DNA from 2 places in the Ferribacterium limneticum genome. Region 1 is predicted to be linked to the other one. Evidence: riboswitches for the same ligand, from Rfam matches in the RefSeq annotation. Region 1 holds a riboswitch; the other holds the start of a gene.
What was found. Region 1 has a riboswitch for glycine ahead of KI617_RS16805 (trimeric intracellular cation channel family protein). Riboswitches for the same ligand answer to the same signal wherever they lie in the genome.

Region 1 (5,732 bases):
ACCGGCGGCCCCGGCAAGTTGCCGACGGCGCGCAGCCTGCTCCGGACGATCCAGCCCGTGGCGCTGAATGCCACCAACGAGAAGGTGATTGCCCGTTTCGAAGCCGATCCCGATCTGGATGTGCTGCCTGTTGTTCAGGGCACGCAGCCGGTGGGCATGATCAACCGGCACAGCATGATCGACCGCTTCGCCCGGCCGTTTCGCAAGGAACTGTTCGGGCGCCGGACCTGCGATCTGTTCATGGATCACGCTCCGCTCATCGTCGACCAGCACGCCACCATCCAGGAACTGGCGATGATGCTGTCAATGGCGCCCAAGCATTACCTGTTCGATGGCTTCATCGTCACCGGCGAGGGCAAGTACCTCGGCGTCGGGACCAGCCATGACCTGATGGCAACCATTACCGAAATGCAGATCAGTGCCGCCCGTTACGCCAATCCGCTGACCCAGTTGCCGGGCAATGTACCGATCAACGAGCATGTCGACCGCATGCTGTCGTCCGGCGAGCAGTTCGTGGCCGCGTACATCGACATCGACGACTTCAAGCCCTACAACGACACCTATGGCTACCGGCGCGGCGATGACGTCATCCAGACGCTGGCCCGCCTGCTCTGCGAGGCCACCGACGAGCGCATGGACTTTGTCGGCCATATCGGCGGCGACGACTTTTTCGTGATCTTCCGCAGCCCCGACTGGGAAATGCGCTGCTGGCAAATCATCGCCAGCTTTGCCGAGGCGGTCGGCAACCTGCTGACGATCGACGAACGCCTGCAAGGCGGCTACATGGCTGAAAACCGGCGCGGTGAAGTGAGCTTCCAGGGCTTGCCGACCTTGTCCATCGGTGCCGTTCGCATTGGCCTGGGGGAGTGCGAATCGCATCGCGAAGTCGCCGCTGCCGCTTCGGCCGCCAAGAAGCAGGCCAAGAAAAAAGCCAAGGCGGCCGCCAATGAACCCCTGGGCGGCAGCCTGTTCATCGAGCGCCGCCGTTTGGGCGCCGGCGATGCCGTTTTGTCCGTGGCGCGGGCCTTGAACTGACGCCGCCGGCCTGCCGGGATTTCCTTGGCAGGCCCGGCAAGCCTGGCGCTGAAGCGAACGCGCCCCGTTTGTTCAGTCCCAGCGCTGCTGGTAAGAGAAGGTCGGGAGCTTCCAGCCAAAACGGAGCGCCAGCATGCGAAAGCCAAAGCCGGCGATAAAACACGCCAGCGTATTGAGGTCAGCGTCGATGTCGGTTGATTTCAAGACCAGGAAGAGGGCGCAGACAAAGAGCGACACGCTGGCGTAAAGCTCCCGGCAGAAAACCACGGGGACCTGGTTGCAAAGCACATCGCGCAGAATGCCCCCGCAGATGCCGGTCAGCATGCCGGCCATGATGACGACAACGACCGGGTAATTGAGTTGCAGGGCGACATTGCAGCCAATCAGGGAGAAGGCGACCAGACCCATCGCATCCAGCATCAGGAAGATGTTTTTCATGTGGTGCATGAAGCGGGCAAGCAAGGTTGTCGCCAGACCGGACAGGATGACGAGATAGACGTACTCGGGATGTTGCGTCCAGCCAATCGGGAAATTGCCAAGAATGACATCCCTGATCGTGCCGCCACCCAGGGCGGTGACGAAGGCAATCACGGCCACCCCGAAAATGTCCATGTTGCGACGCCCTGCCGCCAGCGCGCCAGACATGGCTTCGGCCGCGATGGCGACCAGATAGATGACCAGTAGCAGGTCGAATTGCTTGGTGGCGAGCGGCTGAAAAACGTGGATAAGAGTTTCTAACATCAGGACAGACTCCGTCAAAAATCGGAAGGCTCGAATTGAGTCTTCCGTGACGCCTCTCCCCCTGTCCTTTTACCTGAGAGTTTCAGCTCGCTGTGAGCCTGCCCCTTCGGTGAGTTGCCAGGCGCCAGGGCACCTGCAACTTCTCTCCAGCCGGCGAATCATTTCTGCGGTTCAATGTACCTGAGCGATTATGGGAGTTTGCGCCTTCGGCGGAGTTCGCAAATTTGGAACTCTCTCTCCCGCAGAAGGGCGGATTATCGTGATTCGGCGGATTGCTTGTCAATCAGTGACAGGCCAGCGCTTGAAACGCGGTGGCGAGCCTCATGCCAACGGCAAGATTCTTGCCGAGCACGAAGCAGCCTCGCGGATAGAGCGGCCCCTGCGCCGGTTTGGCTGCCGAGGCAGAGGCGACAAGGGTCAGTCGGAGCGAATGCCGTTCAGTTAAGCGTCATTCCCGCGCAGGCGGGAATCCAGTACTTTGAAATCCCTGGGTTCCCGCCCGCGCGGGAACGACTAATTCGAAGGGTTTTCCGCTTAACAGAACGGAGTTGCCGGGTCGAAGCCGTGGTGTGCCCGGTGTTGCCGGCTTACAGGCTACTCACCCGGCTGGCCGGAAATTTGGCGGTGAAGCAGCTGCCGACGCCCGGGGTGCTCTTGATATCGAGCTGCGCCTGGTGGCGGTTCAGCGAGTGCTTGACGATGGCCAGGCCGAGGCCGGTGCCGCCGGCATCGCGAGAGCGGCCACGGTCGACGCGGTAGAAGCGTTCGGTCAGGCGGGGGATATGCTTGGCCTCGATGCCGATGCCGGAATCCTGCACGGCGAATTCGCCGCCTTGCGGGGAAGCGCGCCAGCTGATCCGGATTTTGCCGCCGGCCGGCGTGTAGCGCACGGCATTGGCGACCAGGTTGCCGAAGGCGCTGACCAGTTCCGGCTCGGAGCCGCGCAGGTCATTATGGCCGTCGTTTTCGACAATGATCGTGTGGCGACCGGCGGACAGGCCATCGGCATCGCGATGCAGTTTGTCGAGCAGGCTGGCCATGTCCACCGGCTCGTTGTCCGGTGGCGGCGCCGATTCGATCGAGGACAGGGTCAGCAAGTCCTGAACGATAGACTGCATGCGCTTCGACTGGTCGGCCATCATCTCGAGATAGCGGTTTCTTTCCTCGCGGTCGACATCGAATTCCTGCAGCGTTTCGAGGAAGCCGGCAAGCACGGTCAGCGGTGTGCGCAACTCGTGCGACACGTTGGCGACGAAATCGCGGCGCATGCGGTCGAGGCGCTCGGTCTGCGTGACATCCTTGACCTGCATGAGGCGCCGGCTGCCAGCGTAGGGGATGATGTGGATCGAGAAGACGCGGTCCTCTTTGCGTTCGGTGCGCATGGTCAGCGGCCGGCTGAAATCGCTTTCTTCTAGATAGGCGACAAATTCCGGCTGGCGAACGATGTTGGCGACCGATTGCCCCCGGTCGGTGCGGATGACCAGCCCGAGCTGATCTTCGGCGGTACTGTTGCAGAACAGGATCTGGTTGTGCGTATCGAGCAGCACGACGCCATCAGTCAGGGCCTGTCCGGCTGCGAAGAGCATGGCAATTTGATGGTCACGCTCGGCGATCTGCTCGCGCAGGTCTTTCTCGTGCCGATAGAGGCGGCCAAAGATGCCATCCCAGGCGCCTTCGCCCTCCAGGCTGGGATCGACCACCGGGTTGTGCGACCAGCGGTCGAGGCGGGCGAAGTTGCGGAAGTGGAAGGCCATCTGCAGGGCCAGGCCCAGACAGAAAACCGTCCATCCCGCCCAGTGGGCAACAAAATAGCCGACGGGTAGTGCAATGACTGTTGATAGCAGTGCCAGCAACAGGGCCCGCATCAGTTGCGATGACACCTCGCTCAGGCTCCCCGGAAGCGGTAGCCGGTGCCGCGTACGGTTTCGACGCGCTCGTGGTTGCCGGAGGCTTCGAGGGCAGCGCGCAGGCGGCGGATGTGCACATCGACCGTGCGCTCCTCGATGAAGACATGGTCGCCCCACACTTCGTCGAGCAACTGGGCGCGGGTGTAAACGCGTTCGGCATGCGTCATGAAGAAGAAGAGCAGGCGGAACTCGGTCGGTCCCAGTTCGATCGGCTGGCCGCTGGCCAGCACGCGATGGGTCGCCGGGTTGAGTGCCAGCGTACCGATCTCGACCGCTTCGCCGGCCAGATGCGGGGCGCGGCGGCGCAGCACGGCGCGGACGCGGGCGACCATTTCCTTCGGCGAGAAGGGTTTGGTGATGTAGTCGTCGGCGCCGGCTTCGAGGCCCTGGACCTTGTCTTCTTCATGGACACGGGCGGTCAGCATGATGATCGGCAGTTCGCGCGTGCGCTCATCGGCGCGGATTTTCTTGGCCAGGGCGACGCCGGACTGGCCGGGCAGCATCCAGTCGAGAATCACCAGGTCGGGCAGGGCAGCGCGGATGGCCGACTCGGCCTCCTCGGCGCTGCTGGCGCGAACGACGAGAAAGCCGGCATGCTTGAGGTTGATCGTGACGAGTTCCTGGATAGCCGGTTCGTCTTCAACGACCAGTATCGTCGGTGTCACTGAGCCTTCTCCTTGGTATGACGGATGTCGCGGCCCTCGACGACGAAGACTACCTGCTCGGAGATGTTTTTCGCATGGTCGCCAATGCGCTCGATGGCGCGGGCGATCGAGATGATGTCGATCGAAGTGGTGATGGTGCGCGGGTCTTCCATCATGTGCGTGATCAGCTGGCGGATGATCGACTTGAATTCGGCGTCGACGTCACTGTCGGCGCGAATGACCTTGGCGGCCTGCGGCGTATCGAGGCGGGCAAAGGCGTCGAGTGCTTGACGGACCATGATCAGCGCGGCTTCGGCCAGATGGCGGATGCCGACACCGTACTGGCTGGGCAGGTGACCGTTTTCATAGATGCGGCGAACGCCCTTGGCGATCTTCTTGGCCTCGTCGCCGGCTCGCTCCAGATCGGTGACGATCTTGCTGATGCCGAGGATCAGGCGCAGGTCGGAGGCGGTGGGCTGGCGCTTGGCGATGACGTGGGCGCAGTCGTCGTCGATGGCCTTCTCGAGTTCATTGACCTTGCGGTCGGTCTCGACGATGGTCTTGACGCTGGCGATTTCACCGGTCGAGTAGGCGTCGATAGCCGCGGAAATCTGGGTTTCGACCAGGCCGCCCATCTGCAGCACGTGGGTGCGCAGACGGCTGAGTTCTTCGTCGAACTGGCTGGACAGGTGTTGGCTTTCGTTCATATCGTGTGTTCCCTCAGGGATGCGCTGATGAATTTGTCATCCCCGCGCAGGCGGGGATCCAGCTTGTCGAGCTTCCTGGGTTCCCGCCTGTGCGGGAACGACGAAATTGATTGGATGGCTGCTTCCTTAGCCCATGCGGCCGGTGATGTAGTCTTCGGTGCGCTTGTCCTGCGGCTTGATGAAGATCTCGTCGGTCTTGCCGAACTCGATCAACTCGCCCAGATACATGTAGGCAGTGTAGTCGGAGACGCGGGCGGCCTGCTGCATGTTGTGGGTCACGATCAGGATGGTGACGCGCTTCTTCAGTTCGTGCACCAGTTCCTCGATGGCGCCGGTGGCGATCGGGTCGAGGGCGGAAGTCGGCTCGTCGAAGAGCAGCAGTTCAGGGTCGGTGGCCAGGGCGCGGGCAATGCACAGACGTTGCTGCTGACCGCCGGAGAGGTTCGGCGCCATGTCCTGCAGGCGATCCTTCACTTCGTCCCAGATCGCGGCACCCTTCAGCGCGTGCTCGACCTTGTCGTCGAGGGCGCGCTTGTTGTTCTCGCCACGAACGCGCAGGCCGTAGGCGACGTTTTCGTAGATGGTCTTCGGGAAGGGGTTCGGCTTCTGGAAAACCATGCCGACGCGCATGCGGACTTCGATCGGATCGACTTCCGGCGCCAGCAGGTTGGTGTTGTCCGGGAAGAAACGGATTTCGC
Region 2 (5,732 bases), 1.8 Mb from region 1:
GGATACCGGTGAATAACAGGAGCAACAAAATCGGAAAACCCCAGCGTTCGATCTGGGCAAACTTCCACGCCATCTGATGTGGCAGCAGGCTAACCGCAATGCGACCACCATCAAGCGGCGGCAGCGGCAAGAGATTGAGCACCATCAGCACGCAATTGACCATGATGCCGATCTTGCTCATTTCAGACAGCGGCAGCGTGAATTCGCTGCTTGGCAGCAGCCAGGCCAGCTTGAGCAGAGCAGCCCAGACGAAAGCCATGAACAGGTTGGCGCCGGGACCGGCGGCAGCTACCCAGAACATATCCTGCTTGGGCTTGCGCAGGCGGCTGAAATCGACCGGCACCGGCTTGGCGTAGCCGAACAGGAAGGTACCGCCGGAGAAGAGCAGGATCGTGATCGGGATGATAATGGTGCCGACCAGATCGATGTGCCGCAGCGGGTTCAGGCTGATGCGGCCTTGCATCCAGGCCGTCGGATCGCCGAAATGGCGGGCCGCATAGCCGTGCGCTGCTTCATGCAAGGTAATCGCGAAAATCACCGGTAATGCCGAAATGGCCAGGGTCTGGATCAGGCTTTCGAACATGCGCTTAGTCGAGTCCGAAAGGTGCCAGCGAACCACGCCCGGCACGAATCAGTTCCGGCGCCGAGCCGGTCAGGTCGATGATCGTTGTCGGCTCCGTGCCGCAAGGACCGCCATCGAGGATCAACTCCAGCTGGTCTTCGAGCCGATCCTGGATTTCCCAGCCTTCGGTCAGCGCAAATTCGTCGCCCGGCAATTGCAAGGTAGTGGTCAGCAATGGCTCGCCCAGCTCTTCAAGCAAGGCCAGCGCCACAGGATGATCGGGAATGCGCAGGCCAATGGTCTTGCGTTTCGGATGCATGACCCGGCGCGGCAATTCCTTGGAACCTTCCAGAATGAAGGTATAGCTGCCGGGCGTCGCCGCCTTGAGCAAGCGGTACTGGGCATTGTCGACCCGGGCAAAATGGGCGATTTCAGAGAGATCTCGCACCATCAGCGTCAGGTGATGGCGATCATCCATCTGACGAATCAGGCGAATCCTGTCCAGTGCTTCCTTGTCGCCAAGATGGCAACCCAGGGCGTAGCAGGAGTCGGTGGGCAAGGCGACAATGGCACCATTGCGAATGAATTCAGCCGCCTGGACAAGCAAGCGCGACTGCGGAGATTCAGGATGAATATTGACAACGCGTGCCATGTCAGAACACCAGGCGCCAGACCGGTTTCAGGTCTTCAGGCAATTGAGGAAGTTTACCAAGATCGACATAGCTCTCTTCTGGCCCGTGGAAATCGGAGCCGCGAGAAGCATGGAACTCATAATGACGGGCCAGACGGGCAAAATGCATCACGTGATCCGGCGAATGACTGCCGCAGGTCACTTCGATACCCTGCCCGCCGACATCCTTGAAATCATCGAGGAAGCGGCGCATCTCAGCGCCGGACATCTTGTAGCGCCCGGGATGGGCCACGACAGCCACACCACCGGCACCGGTAATCCAGTTAACGGCTTCTTCGAGCGTCGCCCAGCGATGATCGACATAGCCCGGCTTGCCGGGCGTCAGGTAGTGCTGAAAAACGCCACTCATATCCTTGGCGATGCCGATCGAAACCATGTAACGCCCGAAATGCGCCCGAGAAATCAGGCTGGGGTTGGTCACGAAGCACAGGGCGCCTTCATAAACACCGGGAATACCGATTGCTGCGAGGGCGTCACCCATGCGCTTCGCCCGCTCGACACGACCAATGCGAAGTTCATCGAGGCCGCCAGTCAGCGCAGCATTGGCTGCATCAAAACCGAGGCCGACGATATGGATCGGGGTACCGCGCCACTCAATGGAGATTTCGACACCATTGACGAAACTCATCCCGACTTCTTCAGCCGTCGCCCTGGCCGTGGCAAGACCGCCGATATCGTCGTGGTCAGTCAATGCCCACAGATCGACACCATTCTCTGCCGCGCGTCTAGCCACCACTTCGGGCGGCAGCAAGCCGTCGGAAACGATGGAATGGCAATGAAAATCGAAATTGACAGGTATCACAGGCAAGCGTTTGAAGGCAAACGAAGAGTTTAGCACGAAGGGGGCCATACCCCGGACTCCCTTGTGCAGTGCAGCAGGTTGATTAGACCGGAGCATCCCGCTATAGTGCCTCCCGTTCCGTGGGAGAGCGCAGATCCGTCTGCCGCCGAAGGCGCAATTTCACCCGAAAACGCTCAGGCAAAAGGACCGCGGAACCGAAATGGCTTGCCATTTCGAAACTCTGGAGAGCGGCGTCAACAGCGCCCACCGATGGGGCAAATCTCTCAGGTATCGAGGACAGAGGGGTGAAACGCAAGATGTGTATCTTTCGTTTCACCCCTTTTTCGTTTCTAGAACCGGCTTTAATTAAAGCCTGTAAAGGACTGATATGCTGAAGAAAACGGTTTTGAATGCCGCTCACCGCGCGATGAATGCCCGGATGGTCGATTTCGGTGGTTGGGACATGCCGGTCAACTACGGTTCGCAGATCGAGGAGCACAACGCGGTCCGCAACAACTGCGGCATGTTCGACGTGTCGCACATGTGTCCGGTTGATGTGGTCGGCGCCGATTGCCGCGCTTTCCTCTCCCGCCTCGTCGCCAATGACGTGGCCAAGCTCAAGGTTTCCGGCAAGGCCCTCTACGCCGCCATGCTCAACGAAGCCGGCGGCGTTATCGACGACCTGATCATCTACTTCCTGACCGATACGCGCTTCCGCATTGTCGTCAATGCTGGCACGGCCGAGAAGGATCTGGCCTGGATGCAGGCCAAGGTCGCCGAATGGAAGCTCGACGTGACCATCACCCAGCGCCGCGATGGCGCCAACAACCTCGGCATCATCGCCGTCCAGGGCCCGAATGCCCGCGCCAAGGTCTGGGAAGTGCTGCCGCAGGCCAAGGCTGCGACCGAAGGTCTGAAGGCTTTCTTCGCTGCCGAGGTCGATCAGTACTTCATCGCCAGCACCGGCTACACCGGTGAAGATGGCTACGAAATCATGCTGCCTGCTGGCGAAGCCGAAGCGCTGTGGAACAAGCTCAATGCCGCCGGTGTTGCCCCTTGCGGCCTCGGTGCGCGCGACACGCTGCGCCTGGAAGCCGGCATGAATCTCTACGGCCAGGACATGGACGAGACGGTTTCGCCGCTCGACGCCGGTCTGGCCTGGACCGTGTCGTTGAATACTGATCGCGATTTCGTCGGCAAGGCAGCGCTGGTTACCAATGGCCAACAGAAGCAGTTCCTCGGCCTGATCCTGCTCGACAAGGGCGTGCTGCGCGGCCACCAGAAGGTCATGACCCCGCACGGCGACGGTGAAATCACCTCCGGCAGCTTCTCGCCGACGCTCCAGCAGTCCATCGCCCTCGCCCGCCTGCCGCTCGGCGTGCAGATCGGCGACGAAGTCGAAGTCGATATCCGTGGCAAGGCGCTCAAGGCCAAGGTCACCAAACCCGTATTCGCCCGCAACGGCAAAGCAGTCATCTAATTCACCCCATTCAGGAGAAAACCATGTCCAACGTCCTCGCCAACCTCAAGTACACCGCCTCCCACGAATGGATGCTGCTCAACGCTGACGGTTCCGTCACCGTCGGCATTACCGACCATGCCCAGGAAGCTCTCGGCGACCTCGTTTTCGTTGAACTGCCGGAAATTGGCGCCCATTTCGACGCCGAAAAGGAAATTGCCGTCGTTGAATCGGTCAAGGCTGCCGCTGACGTGTACGCCCCGATCGCCGGCACCGTCACCGAAGTGAACCAGGCTGCTGCCGATGCGCCGGAATCGGTCAATCAGGACGCCTACGCTGCCTGGCTGTTCAAGATGACACCGGACGATGTGGCCGACCTCGACAAGATGCTCGACGCCGCCGCCTACCAGGCCGTTGCTGACGCCGCGTAAGCATCGTCAGCATTTAAAGCTTCTCCCCCTCTAAGGGGGAGGATGGGTGGGGGATGGGTTCGGTTTGCGTATCGTGCAATACCCCATCCCCACCCCGGCCCTCCCCTTGAAGGGGAGGGAGCACAAAAAATCGCCGTATCTATCGTTTTCAAGGATTCCCATGCCGTTGAATCTTCCCCTTTCCGCCCTTGAACAGCACGACGAGTTCATCGGCCGTCACATCGGACCCTGCACCACCGAAATGGCTGCCATACTCGCCGCCATCGGTGCTGACAGCCTCGAACAGCTGATCGACCAGACTGTTCCCGCCGCCATTCGCCTGCCGGCAGACCTGCCGCTGCCCGCCCCGCGCCGCGAACACGAGGCGCTGGCCGACCTCAAGGCCATGGCCAGCAAAAATGTCGTCAACAAGTCCTGCATCGGCATGGGCTACTACGACACGCTGACGCCCAAAGTCATCCTGCGCAACGTGATGGAAAACCCGGGCTGGTACACCGCCTACACGCCCTACCAGGCCGAAATCGCCCAGGGCCGCCTGGAAGCGCTGATGAACTTCCAGCAGATGGTCGTCGACCTGACCGGCCTGGAAATCGCCAACGCCTCGCTGCTCGACGAAGCCACCGCTGCCGCCGAAGCCATGACCATGGCGCGTCGCGTTTCCAAGTCCAAGTCGAACCGCTTTCTGGTCGATGCCAACTGCTTCCCGCAGAGCATTGACGTGGTCAAGACCCGAGCCAGCTATTTCGGCTTCGAACTGGTCATCGGCGACATTGACGCCAACAAGGACGGCGAATTCTTCGGCGTCCTGCTCCAGTACCCGGGCGACAACGGCGAAGTCCGCGACCTGAGCGGCCTGATCGCCGGCTTCAAGGCGCATGGCACCACGGTCGCCGTCGCCTCCGACCTCATGGCCCTCGTCCTGCTCAAGTCGCCGGGCGCCATGGGCGCCGACATCGCGCTCGGTTCCAGCCAGCGCTTCGGCATCCCGATGGGCTTCGGCGGCCCGCACGCCGCCTTCTTCGCCACCCGCGAAGCCTTCGTCCGCTCGATGCCGGGCCGCATCATCGGTCTGTCCAAAGATGCCCGCGGCAACACGGCTTACCGCATGGCACTACAGACGCGTGAGCAGCACATCCGTCGCGAGAAAGCCAACTCGAACATCTGCACATCACAGGTGCTGCTCGCCAACATGGCAGGCATGTATGCCGTCTATCACGGCGCCGAAGGCCTGCGCACCATTGCCGGTCGCATCCACCGCCTGACCGCCATCCTGGCTGAGGGCTTGAAGCGGGCTGGCGTCAATCTGCTGACCAAGCAGTTCTACGACACCGTGCATCTCGATCTCGGCGCCCGCGCCGAAACCGTCTATCTCGATGCCCTGGCCGCCGGTTACAACCTGCGCCGCGTCTCGGCCGGTGTGCTCGGCATTTCCTTCGACGAAACGACGACGCGCGCCGATGTTGCGACCCTATTCAAGCTGATCACCCAGGTCACGCTCGACATGGAAGCCATCGACGCTCAGGTTGCAGCCGCCGACTCCGCGCTGCCGGACGCGCTGATCCGCAGCGATGCCGTGCTCCAGCACCCGGTGTTCAACACGCATCACACCGAACACGAGATGCTGCGCTACCTGAAGTCGCTGCAGAACAAGGATCTGGCCCTTGACCACTCGATGATCTCGCTCGGCTCCTGCACCATGAAGCTGAACGCGACCAGCGAGATGATCCCGGTCACCTGGCCGGAATTCGGTGGCCTGCACCCGTTCGCCCCGCGCGACCAGGCCGCTGGTTACCTGGAAATGATCACCA

Region 2: linked by a shared signal. The riboswitch ahead of gcvT (glycine cleavage system aminomethyltransferase GcvT) and the one ahead of KI617_RS16805 (trimeric intracellular cation channel family protein) in region 1 are both predicted to bind glycine.

Annotation. Positions count from the first base shown of each region.
Region 1 is NZ_CP075191.1:3,487,600-3,493,331, reverse strand. Features, by position in the region: gene KI617_RS16810 (GGDEF domain-containing protein) at 1-1,035, shown strand, start outside; gene KI617_RS16805 (trimeric intracellular cation channel family protein) at 1,108-1,776, opposite strand; glycine riboswitch at 1,934-2,028, opposite strand; gene phoR (phosphate regulon sensor histidine kinase PhoR) at 2,364-3,656, opposite strand; gene phoB (phosphate regulon transcriptional regulator PhoB) at 3,662-4,348, opposite strand; gene phoU (phosphate signaling complex protein PhoU) at 4,345-5,034, opposite strand; gene pstB (phosphate ABC transporter ATP-binding protein PstB) at 5,161-5,732, opposite strand, start outside.
Region 2 is NZ_CP075191.1:1,732,064-1,737,795, reverse strand. Features, by position in the region: gene KI617_RS08175 (site-2 protease family protein) at 1-583, opposite strand, end outside; gene KI617_RS08170 (L-threonylcarbamoyladenylate synthase) at 588-1,214, opposite strand; gene KI617_RS08165 (3',5'-nucleoside bisphosphate phosphatase) at 1,216-2,055, opposite strand; glycine riboswitch at 2,166-2,254, shown strand; glycine riboswitch at 2,266-2,345, shown strand; gene gcvT (glycine cleavage system aminomethyltransferase GcvT) at 2,423-3,514, shown strand; gene gcvH (glycine cleavage system protein GcvH) at 3,538-3,924, shown strand; gene gcvP (aminomethyl-transferring glycine dehydrogenase) at 4,085-5,732, shown strand, end outside.